Regions from separate parts of the Pseudalkalibacillus sp. JSM 102089 genome, predicted to be linked through region 1. Evidence: riboswitches for the same ligand, from Rfam matches in the RefSeq annotation. Region 1 holds a riboswitch; the other holds the start of a gene.

What was found. A riboswitch is a leader RNA that binds a small molecule or an ion and turns the genes downstream of it on or off. The one in region 1 is predicted to bind cobalamin.
Region 2: another riboswitch for cobalamin. It lies ahead of ABVF21_RS20460 (ribonucleoside-diphosphate reductase subunit alpha); the one in region 1 lies ahead of ABVF21_RS06500 (ABC transporter substrate-binding protein).

The regions. Positions count from the first base shown of each region.
Region 1 is NZ_JBEWYW010000002.1:379,420-385,206, reverse strand. Features, by position in the region: gene ABVF21_RS06515 (M56 family metallopeptidase) at 1-814, shown strand, start outside; gene ABVF21_RS06510 (DoxX family protein) at 874-1,263, shown strand; gene ABVF21_RS06505 (DsbA family protein) at 1,275-1,973, shown strand; cobalamin riboswitch at 2,114-2,298, shown strand; gene ABVF21_RS06500 (ABC transporter substrate-binding protein) at 2,437-3,420, shown strand; gene ABVF21_RS06495 (FecCD family ABC transporter permease) at 3,404-4,444, shown strand; gene ABVF21_RS06490 (adenosylcobinamide amidohydrolase) at 4,447-5,787, shown strand, end outside.
Region 2 is NZ_JBEWYW010000015.1:18,322-24,108, forward strand. Features, by position in the region: gene ABVF21_RS20445 (hypothetical protein) at 1-344, shown strand, start outside; gene ABVF21_RS20450 (response regulator transcription factor) at 440-1,177, shown strand; gene ABVF21_RS20455 (sensor histidine kinase) at 1,149-2,486, shown strand; cobalamin riboswitch at 2,845-3,020, shown strand; gene ABVF21_RS20460 (ribonucleoside-diphosphate reductase subunit alpha) at 3,157-5,388, shown strand; gene ABVF21_RS20465 (ribonucleotide-diphosphate reductase subunit beta) at 5,403-5,787, shown strand, end outside.

The sequences.
Region 1 (5,787 bases):
TATGCTTTCTTTCTTTCTTGTAGCCACGATGCTTGTTCAAATGTCACTATACAGTCTGCATTTATACTCGAACTGGACGCTTATGTTAAGCGTACTTGAAGCCTGCCATAATATGCTTCGTGCGATCGGTTTATCATCTATGAACATGCTATTAGAAGTTCTGATTCTCTCAACATTTTCATTAATCGTGATGATGATCGTGAAGCAAATTTATCGATATGTCACCTTTTCGAAACGGCTGTCGCTTCTTCGTGAAGACATCGTTACAGAGGAAGTCATTCGGAATTTCGATTTAGGAAAACAGGCACTCGAGGTGATTAAAAGCGACGAGCCTATCGCTCTTACATATGGAATGATTAGACCCAAAATTGTTCTGTCGACTGAACTAGTTAGCATGTTGAGCAAAGAAGAGCTGCGCGCCGTGATTTATCACGAAACTTTTCATCAGCAGCATCGTGATCCATTGAAAAAATTTATCATCACCCTTCTCGTCCACGCGCTTTGGTACGTGCCGATCTTGAAATGGGTATCGAATCACTATCACACGCTACGCGAAATTGCCGCGGATCGGTTTGCGATGAAAGAAGCAAATATGCTTGATCTAAGTAGCGCGTTATTAAAACTATTAAAAAGCGATCACCGCCAGCGTCATGCGTTTGCTGTATCTTTCGCGGAAACGTCTGTGAACGATCGCATTCAACATATTCTTGCGCCAGAAAAGGAAGTGCACCTAACGTTGCCTGTTGGTACTGTCCTTTACTCGCTTTATATTGTGTTAGGGTTATCCATCATGTTTATGGTGGCCACACCCTAATTCTTTTTCGAAAACGAACACTACGACATGTAGTGTGGAAATTAGGAGGGAGTTAATTGATGAATTCATCACAAAACGTTGCTCTTGTCGTACTACGAATCATACTCGGTCTCATTTTTACGGTTCACGGTCTTGATAAATTTGCTGGAGGGATTGGGAATACTGCTGGCTTTTTCGAGAGCATTGGCATTTTGGGTGGTTTAGCGTATGTCGTTGCAACGATTGAACTAGTCGGAGGTCTTCTTATGATCGTTGGACTAGGCACACGCATTGTTTCTTTTCTTTTCATGATCGTCATGCTAGGAGCGATCTTTACGGTTAAACTAACGACAGGATTTATCGGAGGGTATGAATTGGATCTTGCTCTTCTCGGTATGTCAGTCGCTGTATTGATTGGGGGAGGCGGAACGATCTCCGCTGATTACAAATTCTTTTCGAAACAATTATAGGAGGAAGAATGATGGCTAAGTCAAATAAAAATAAGAAAAAACATGCAAAATCTCAGTCTCAAAAAAAATCGAATACTTGGATCTACTGGCTAGTGGCGGCAGTCGCTGCAGTTATCGTAATCGTGATCGTCGTCTCAAGCGGCTCGAGTTCCGACAGTTCAGAGGAAGAAGCGATGGAGCAACCATTTCTCGGGGATGAAAATGCGCAGGTAGAAGTGATTGAATTTGGAGATTACAAATGTCCTTACTGTAAAGCATTCGAACAGTCCTTTTTCCCGCAAATTGATCAAGAGTTAATTCAAACAGGGGAAATCAAATTCTCTTTTATCAACTATCCATTTATTAATGTTGATTCCGATCGCTCAGCTGAATTTGCTGAAGTGGTGTACCAGGAGCTTGGGAATGACGTGTTCTGGGATTTCCATTCGTTAATATATGAAAAGCAAACAGAAGGCACGGAACAGCAGGACATTTACACCGAAGATTATCTTGTCGACACGTTAAAAGAAGTGACTGATGAAGAAAAAGCACAACAGGTACTGGCAGCTTTTAAAGATGGCGAAGGAGAAGCGGCGATCGACTACGACTTATCGAAAGCTCGTGATCTCGACGTTACTGGCACACCAGCTCTCTTTGTGAACGGTGAGCCGTTTGAAGGACAAACGATTGATGACCTGAAGAAAATGGTAGAAGAAGCGAAGGAAGAGTAAAGGAATTACCATCATTGTCCACCGTGGGTGGACAATGATGTTTTTTTGTTTGTGAAGGGGGTCAGGCGCGAGCCTGACCCCCTCAAAACACAACTGTTCCCCCCACTCTCGCAATCATGTATAATAAACCTGTTACCAATTACATAGTGATCGATTCAGGTGTCTTTTCAATGAAGACTTAATAGGGAAGCTGGTGCAATTCCAGCGCGGTCCCGCCACTGTAAATGGTCGCCTGCTGCAGAATCCACTGTTCGAAACAGCGAATGGGAAGGAGCAGCATGCGATAACCATGAGCCAGGAGACCTGCCTGAATCTAGCACGAACAGCCTACGAGGATAGGGATGTGCGAACGGATTCAGGTGTAGCCTTTGGCACACCGTTACTTCCATTCGACCATCTCCATGCCCTCGTGCGTGGAGATTTTTTAGTTTAGAGACATCAGAAAACAGGAGGAGAAACACACATGAAAAAGCTTTATTCACTACTCGTTTTACTTTTTCTCGTTACAGGAATTATCGCAGGTTGCGGAGCGAGTGAAGAGAACAGCGCGACAAATGAAGGAAATGCGAATACAGAGCAAGCTGAACAGTCAGAAGATAGCGCTTTCCCAGTAACGATAACGGATGCGTTGGACCAGGATGTTACGATCGAAAAAGACCCTGAAAAAATTGTCTCCCTGATCCCGAGTAACACGGAGATCCTTTTCGACCTGGGAGCAGGGGAAGAAGTCGTTGGCGTTTCTGACTTCGCCAACTATCCAGAAGAAACGGCTGATATCGAAAAAATCGGCGGCATGGAATTTAACGTGGAGAAAATCATTTCTCTAAAGCCTGATCTCGTACTTGCGCACGGCTCAAGCGCACATAACTCAGAAGCTGGTCTCCAGCAGCTTCGTGATGCTGGGATCACGGTACTCGTTGTGAACGATGCGAAAAGCTTCGATGAAGTCTACCATTCCATCGAAATGATCGGACAAGCAACGGGCGAAACGGAAGAAGCGGAAACAACGATCGATGAGATGAAGCAAGATCTTGAAGACATTCAAGCAAAAGCAGAAAGCATTAGTGAAGAAGATCAGAAAAATGTCTTCGTCGAAGTTGCCCCTGCGCCTGAAATTTACTCTCCAGGGAAGAATACGTTCATGGATGACATGCTAACGATGATTCATGCGAAAAACGTGACGCACGACCAGGAAGGCTGGAACCAGGTGGATCAGGAAGCGATTATTGAAGCGAATCCTGACGTGATCATCACAACGTACGGCTACTATACAGAGAAGCCAGTTGAACAGGTGTTAAGCCGCGACGGCTGGCAGGACGTTACAGCTGTCAAAGATGAGCAGGTTGTTGATGTGCACTCTGACCTCGTTACACGCTCTGGCCCTCGTCTTACTGAAGGAGTAGAGGAACTTGCAAAAGCGGTTTACCCGGATGTTTTTGCTGAATAAACGGTTCATTGCCTATCCGATTGCGATAGCACTCTTAATTGGTGCCATGCTCCTTGGCATTTCAATCGGTACTGTTTCAGTTCCAGTGCTTACCATTCTAAAATTAATCGGAAGCGAAGTTTTGCACCTTCCATTCATAGGCAAAACCGATCCAATGTTTACAACAATTGTGATGGATATTCGCTTGCCGCGCGTCATTTTGGCAGGTCTTGTGGGGGCGTCTCTTGCGATAGCAGGGGCCGCCTTTCAAGGTCTTTTACGCAATCCATTAGCGGATCCGTACGTGCTCGGCGTCTCATCCGGAGCATCTGTTGGGGCCGTTCTCGTACTCTTTTTCAACTTATCATTGCCATTTGTCGGCATGTTCACCCTACCAGTTATGAGCATCGCCGCATCGATTCTTACCATTTTCCTCGTGCTATTCTTCGCACGACAAATCGAGCGCTCGATGCGCGTGGAGACGATCATCTTAACAGGAATTGTGTTTAGTTCATTCCTTGGCTCACTCCTGTCACTTATGATCGCTTTAACTGGAGAGGAGCTTCGTCAAATTATCGGCTGGCTCCTTGGAAGCGTGTCGATGCGCGGATGGGAATACATTGGAATCATTCTTCCCTTTTTCATCATCGGCTCAGGGATTCTGCTCTTTAGCAGTAAAGAGCTGAACGCGATGTCGTTTGGTGAAGAACGCGCTCAGCATATTGGCGTGAACGTCGCGAAACGAAAGCTTTGGATTCTCATCGGTGGTTCGATTTTAACAGGTGCAGCTGTTGCGGTTTCCGGAACGATTGGCTTCGTTGGCCTTGTGATTCCGCATTTGACGCGCCTTCTATGGGGCCCGGATCACAGGCATTTACTGCCACTATCCATTTTACTTGGTGCTGCTTTTCTGATCATCGCTGACTTGATTTCACGAACGATCATTTCACCAACGGAATTACCGATTGGCGTCATCACATCGCTTATCGGTGCCCCGGTATTTGCCATTATTTTAATACGAAGACGTAAGGAAAGAAGAGGATAAGCATGCTAAGCGTACATTCTGTTACAGGAGGATACCCCGGTCACGACGTGCTTGATGACATCTCGTTTGATGTGAATCAAGGCGAGCTTCTCGGCATCGTTGGACCAAACGGAAGCGGCAAAACGAATATTTTTAAAATGGTTAGCGGCATCCTGAAGGCAAAGTCCGGCTCAATCATGCTCAAAGATAAGCCGCTCTCAAGCTACTCAGCGAAACAGCTGGCGCGTGTGCTCGCGGTTCTTCCACAGCATGCGGATCAGGCTTTTCCTTATACCGTTAAGGAAACCGTTTCGCTTGGACGCTACGCCCATCAGACGGGATGGTTTCAAATGTGGAGCGAGCATGACGAGATGGTCGTGCAGCGTACGATGGAGCAAACTGGAATCGCAGGCTTCGCGGATAACTATGTGAACGAACTCTCAGGCGGTGAGCGTCAGCGCGTCTTTCTCGCACAGGCGCTCGCGCAGGAACCTGAGATTCTCTTGTTAGACGAGCCGACGAACCACCTCGACCTTTCTTATCAAAAAGAACTGCTCGATCTTTTAAAAAAGTGGACGCGCGAACAGGGGCTAACGGTGATTTCGATTTTTCACGATTTGAATCTAGCAGGTCTGTACTGTGACCACCTACTTCTTCTTGAAAACGGGAAAATCAACATGCACAACAAGCCGAATGACGTTTTAAATGAACAGCGCATTCAATCGGTTTATCGGACAACAATCGAAAAGCATCCGCATCCGACCGTGCCAAAGCCTCAAATGCTCTTATTACCAGAAAAACAGGCAGAGGATCAACGTGATCTCACTATTGATGAGCGCTACCTTGAGCGGTCAGAAAACATGATCACGCTCACGACACCATTTCCGCTTCGGACGATGTCTTCGGGTGTCGTAGGATCTGGCACTGGCTGGTATCGCACATTCGTCAACCGCCACGTCCCTAAAAGCTACAGCTGCTCCGATCATAAAGAAGAAATGGCGACGTTTTTAGAGGAGCATGGCATCGATCCGACGGAAACAGTTGGCATGATGACGGCTGTTCGACTAGAGGATGTCTCTTACCGCTTAATAGAAGATGAAGGCGTTTCGGTATTTGTCGTTGTAACGGCAGGCGTTGGAAACGCTGTTGATGCATCGAAAAGCGCAGAGCACGTATACGAGCCGCTCCCTGGAACGATCAACACGTGGATTTTCGTGAACGGAACGCTCACAGATGAAGCATTCATCCAAAGCATCATGACCGCAACGGAAGCAAAAGTTAAAGTCATGCACGACCAGCAAGTAAAAGACTCGGTGACAGGCACCATAGCAACAGGTACTTCTACAGACAGTATTCTGGTCGCC
Region 2 (5,787 bases), on a different contig from region 1:
GCGAACTGAAAATGGAAACTGCTGAGAAAAAAGATCAATTAATTAACCTCCTGCTTGATCAAGATGCTTCAAGTGTTGAAGGCGTCGATGAGCTTCAGAAAGAGCTTGCGGATCTAAACTCACAGCTTGGTGCGATGCATGATGAAGCCCAGGCTGCTCATGAAGAGAGAGAGTCTAAGAAGCAGGAACTTGAAGAAAGTGGAGAGCGTCCAGAGTTAACCGACGAAGAGAAAGCCGCAAGAGAAGAAATGCATGAAGAGATGGAAGCCAAGCGAGAGCAGGCTCAAGAAATTGTGAAACAAAAAAATGATATACTTGATCAGCTGATTGAAAAACTTAGCTAGTCTTAGTGAGAGATAGGGGCCCCCTATCTCTTTCGTATGTCTTGAAGACATCTGGCTGATTTACTGTCAGATAAGGCTAGGATAATATAAAGAGTATGAAAAGCATATTTCGTCTTAGAGGTGAAAAGGGAACGGAGTTGAGAGAGATGCAGCACGTTTTTGTGATTGATGATGAACAAAATATACGTGATATTTTAGAGAAGTATTTAAAAAAAGAAGGGTTTATTGTCTCAACCTTTACAGATGGGGCAGAAGTGTTAAGTGCTCTAGAGACAATTGAACCCGATTTATTAGTATTAGATATTATGATGCCAAATGTTGATGGGCTTGAACTCCTTCGACGGTTAAGAAAGCATTCTTACATTCCCGTTATCGTTGTTTCCGCAAGAGATGAAGAGCTTGATCGGATACTAGGCCTTGAACTTGGCGCTGATGATTACTTAACGAAACCTTTTAGCCCTAGAGAACTTGTTGTGCGTATTAAGAACCTATTCAAACGGATGAATCGCCTAGAGAAAAACCATTCTTCACAAGAAATCACTGTTCAGAACGTACGTTTAAATAAGAAAAAACGACTGTTATTAGTGAATGAGGAAGAAATGGCTTTAACGCCGAAAGAGTACGATGTGCTCGCCTATCTTCTTCAACATCCAGGACAACCGTTTACAAGAGAGAGATTAATTGAAGCCATTTGGGGTTATCAATATGTAGGTGATGGCAGAATTATTGATGACCTTGTGAAAAGGCTACGTAAAAAGATGTCAGACGCAAAGGCGCAAGCGAAGATTACAACAGTTTGGGGGTATGGCTATAAAATCGATGAAGAAGTTTAATATCGGTACCAAATTGTTTCTTAGTTATATCGTTCTTATTGTTGTTATTCTGCTTATTACTACTATTTCATTTCAATATTTATTTCAAGAATATCTTGTGCGCGAAACGAGAGAACAGCTGCAAAAAGAGGGATTGCAAATTAGTCAGATGCTCGAAGATCGACAGTGGAAGGGCGAAAATCCACCTAATGGGTTACTTGATCGCAGAAGAATTGAAATGGCAGGCAATTTAATCTCATCTCAATTTATAATTTATAATGCAAATGAGAAGGCAATTTATTCGAATGTCGATGAAGTGGTTCGAATTGATTATGAAGAAAACAAAGGAAATTTATATGTTACAGAGGAAGTGCCAATTAGTCTCTCACGAGAGCAAGTTGGCAATATTGTGCTATTTACGAAGGTAGAAAGCCTTGAAGGTTTCAATCGGATTATTCAGCAATCACAGGTTGTCAGTCTTTTAGTATCTGCTGCTGTTGCCGTCCTCCTTGCTGCTATCATGCAGAAAGGAATAGCGGGGCCAATTCGATTACTAGCCAATCACATGCGGGAATTTACGATGCGCAAGGAACCACCCCCGTTGAAGCTTAAGACAAAGGATGAAATCAATGAACTTGCTAAGACATTTCAAGAACTAACGGAGCAACTTCGAAAAAATGATTTTGATCAGAAGGAATTCCTTCAAAATGCGTCTCATGAATTAAAGACCCCTCTAATGGCGATTCAAGGGAATGCGGAAGGGATTCTAGATGAAGTAATCGTAGGAGAGGACGTAGAGCATAGTCTTGAAGTGATCGTGAAAGAAACGCAGCGTTTAAAAAAAATCGTGCAGGACATTTCTTATTTAACGAGGTTAGAAACAGTAGATGAATCTTTTACTTATGAAGTAGTCGATCTTCATCATGTGTTAATGGAAGTCATCACTGCGGTAAAACCACTTGCACATCAACGGGAAATAGAGGTGAGGTATGACACTGATCATACCATAGGCGTTAAGATGGATAGTGATAAAATGAAACAAGCATTTATGAATATACTCGGTAATGCCCTACGATTCGCTTCATCCGTTATAGAAGTACATGTCCATCCAGAAGATCGTCAAGTTTTTATTAGGGTTGAAGATGATGGTAAAGGCTTTGGCGAGAATCCAGAGCGCGTTTTCGACCGGTTCTATACAGGTGACAAGTCAGGTTCAGGCATTGGTCTATCGATTACAAAAACAATAGTAGAAAAACATAATGGTAACATATACGCCGAAGAAAACAAAAAGGGAGGAAGGATCGTGATCTCGCTTCCTTTTCAATCGTAGTTAAAGCTTTATGTTTTATGCTCACTTAACTTTTGTAGAATTTCTTTGCTTTCTTGTTCACTCAAAATACCGAATTTCTGACAAAGTTGTGTATAACCAACCAATTTCTTGAAATTAACCGAAGATGATTTTTTCATCATACTCACCTTTCTTTCCTTTGGGAAACTTTTTTAGGTATCAACAATATATGCATGAGCAAGTTGAAAGTGATAGGTGAGTGTCTTTAGAGTTGAAATAAATCGAAGTCAATGTAACAATAAAGCTTGTGCTAAATCAAAGCATCATGTAAGATGAGGTTATCAATATTTAGTGATTAATAAATGTTTCAGATACTATATATGGGGTAAAGTGTACGTAATTAAATAATTGAGTATGCGGTGTCGTAGAACGACTTAATAGGGAATCCGGTCTGAATCCGGAGCTGTCCCCGCAACTGTCGTGTGGACGAGGCAAGAAACCACTGGAGTTAATTCCGGGAAGGTTTGCCAAGGGAGAAGCACAAGCCAGTAGACCTGCCGTATAGTCAAAAACGTTTCTATTCTTCGGGGGTTGAGGGTGAGAAATGGCAGGGTAAATGTACGAGTACGTTCATTTATACTTTGTCGTTTTCTCCAGGCTCACTCTTCCGAGAGTGAGCTTTTTATTTTGGATGGATAAAGGAGAGAGGTATATGAGTACTGTAGCAGAAATGACAGTAACAAAAATAATGGAGGAAGTAAGAACGCTCCTAAATGAGTACCCGTCACTTGCTAGTGAGAGTTTTATTGAAAAAACAATTGATGGTATTTCAGAAAAATCAACGCAAGAAGAGGTTGATAACATTCTAGTTTTAAATGCCCTTGAACGAATTAGCGCAACAGAACCTGACTGGACTTATGTGGCAGCAGCTTTTCATCTTCGTTCGCTCTATCGTAAGTCTCTTTCACATCGAACTGAGAAAGAGGTTTATGGCGGGGGAAGCTTCTATCGCCTTCTTCAACAGCTGACAGATGAAGGGATTTATAACAAAACACTTCTTCAGTCTTATTCCAAGAATGAAGTAGAGCATGTTGCTAAGTTAATCGAGCCATCAAGAGATCGTTTGTTTACATACATCGGCCTACGAACGCTCGCAGACCGCTATCTAGCTACTGATCATGAAAAGAATGTATATGAATTGCCTCAAGAGCGCTTTCTAGTCATTGCTATGACGCTCATGTTAAATGAACCAAAAGATAAGAGGTTAAATCTAATTGAAGAAGCGTATTGGGCGCTATCTAATTTATATATGACAGTAGCAACTCCTACTCTTTCAAATGCAGGGAAAAGCTATGGACAGCTAAGCTCATGCTTTATCGATACGGTGGATGACAGTCTTAGAGGAATCTATGACAGCAATACAGATGTAGCGACCGTTTCGAAAAATGGAGGAGGAATTGGAGCATATCTCGGGAAAATTCGTTCTCGTGGGAGTGATATTAAAGGGTTTAAAGGCAATTCATCTGGGGTTTTACCGTGGATGAAGCAATTAAACAATACAGCTGTGAGCGTAGACCAGCTAGGACAGCGTCAAGGTGCTGTTGCTGTATATCTTGATGTCTGGCATAAGGACGTTTTCGAATTTCTTGATGCCAAGCTTAATAACGGAGACGAACGAATGAGGACACATGATCTTTTCACGGGTCTTTGTATTCCAGATATCTTTATGGAAGTAGTGGAAGACCGTGGAGACTGGCATTTATTTGATCCGCATGAAGTCCGTCAGGTGATGGGGTTCTCTCTTGAAGATGCTTATGACAAGGAAAAAGGATCAGGAGAGTTTCGTATGAAATATAGGCAATGTGTGAATCAGCCTGAGCTTTCAAGAAAAACAGTGCCGGCGATTGAGATTATGAAGCGTGTCATGAAATCACAATTGGAAACTGGGACGCCTTATATGTTCTATCGAGATACGGTGAATCGCGCGAATCCTAATAAGCATGCTGGTATGATCTATGCTTCCAATCTTTGTACGGAAATTATGCAAAATATGAGTGCAACGACTGTTGAAGAGGAAATCACGAAAGACGGTAAAATTATCATTACGAAAACGCCTGGTGACTATGTCGTTTGTAATCTATCTAGTATTAATCTTGGACGTGCGGTTACAGCTAATGCACTAGAGCGATTAATTCCAATTCAGGTAAGAATGCTGGATAACGTGATCGATATTAATACGATCGAAGTGCCTCAAGCCCAGTTAACGAATGAGAAGTATAGAAGCATTGGTCTTGGAACGTTTGGTTGGCATCACCTCCTTGCGAAAAAAGAGATTGTCTGGGAAAGTCATGAAGCGGCAGACTATGCGGACGAACTATATGAAACAATTAATTATTTAACGATACAGGCAAGTCATGAGCTTGCCGTTGAAAAAGGAAGCTACTCTCTCTTTGAAGGCTCTGATTGGCAAAATGGGGAGTACTTTAATCAACGAGGTTACGTTAGTGAAAAATGGCAGTCTCTTAAGGAAAGGGTCCAAACGAATGGTATCAGAAATGCCTATCTTTTAGCGGTTGCTCCTAACAGTTCAACAAGTTTAATAGCTGGATCGACAGCATCAATCGATCCGATTTTCCAAAAAGAATACTCTGAAGAAAAGAAGAATTACAAAATTCCTGTTACAGCGCCTGATCTTTCACCTGAAACGACCTGGTATTACAAATCGGCTTATCACATTGATCAGCTTTGGAGTATTGAGCAGAATGCAGCCAGACAGCGTCATGTGGATCAATCAATATCGTTTAATATCTATGTGCAAAGTACGGTGAAAGCGAAGGACTTATTGAACATTCATATGACAGCTTGGAGAAAAGGGTTGAAAACAACCTACTATACACGAAGTACATCTGTAGATATTGACGACTGTGAAAGCTGCGCAAGCTAAAGGAGGAATTGGAAATGGCTACGATTCAACAACGAAAGCTATACGATGTCTCCGCACCGAATAGCTCGACTGGAATTATTAATGGAGAAAGCTCAAACGTTTTAAACTGGGATGATGTCCGCTTTAGCTGGGCATATCCTATGTACAAAAATATGCTAGGAAACTTTTGGACTCCGTTTGAAATCAATATGTCGAACGACGTGAAGCAATGGGAGGCATTGAGCGAAGATGAGCAAGATACGTTTAAGAAAATTATTGGCCTTCTTGCCTTCCTAGATTCGATTCAAACCGACTATTCAAGTAAGGTCGCGGATTATTTAACAGATTCAAGCCTATCAGCGCTCATGCAGGTGCTTTCGTTCCAGGAAGTTGTGCATAATCAGTCATATAGCTATGTAC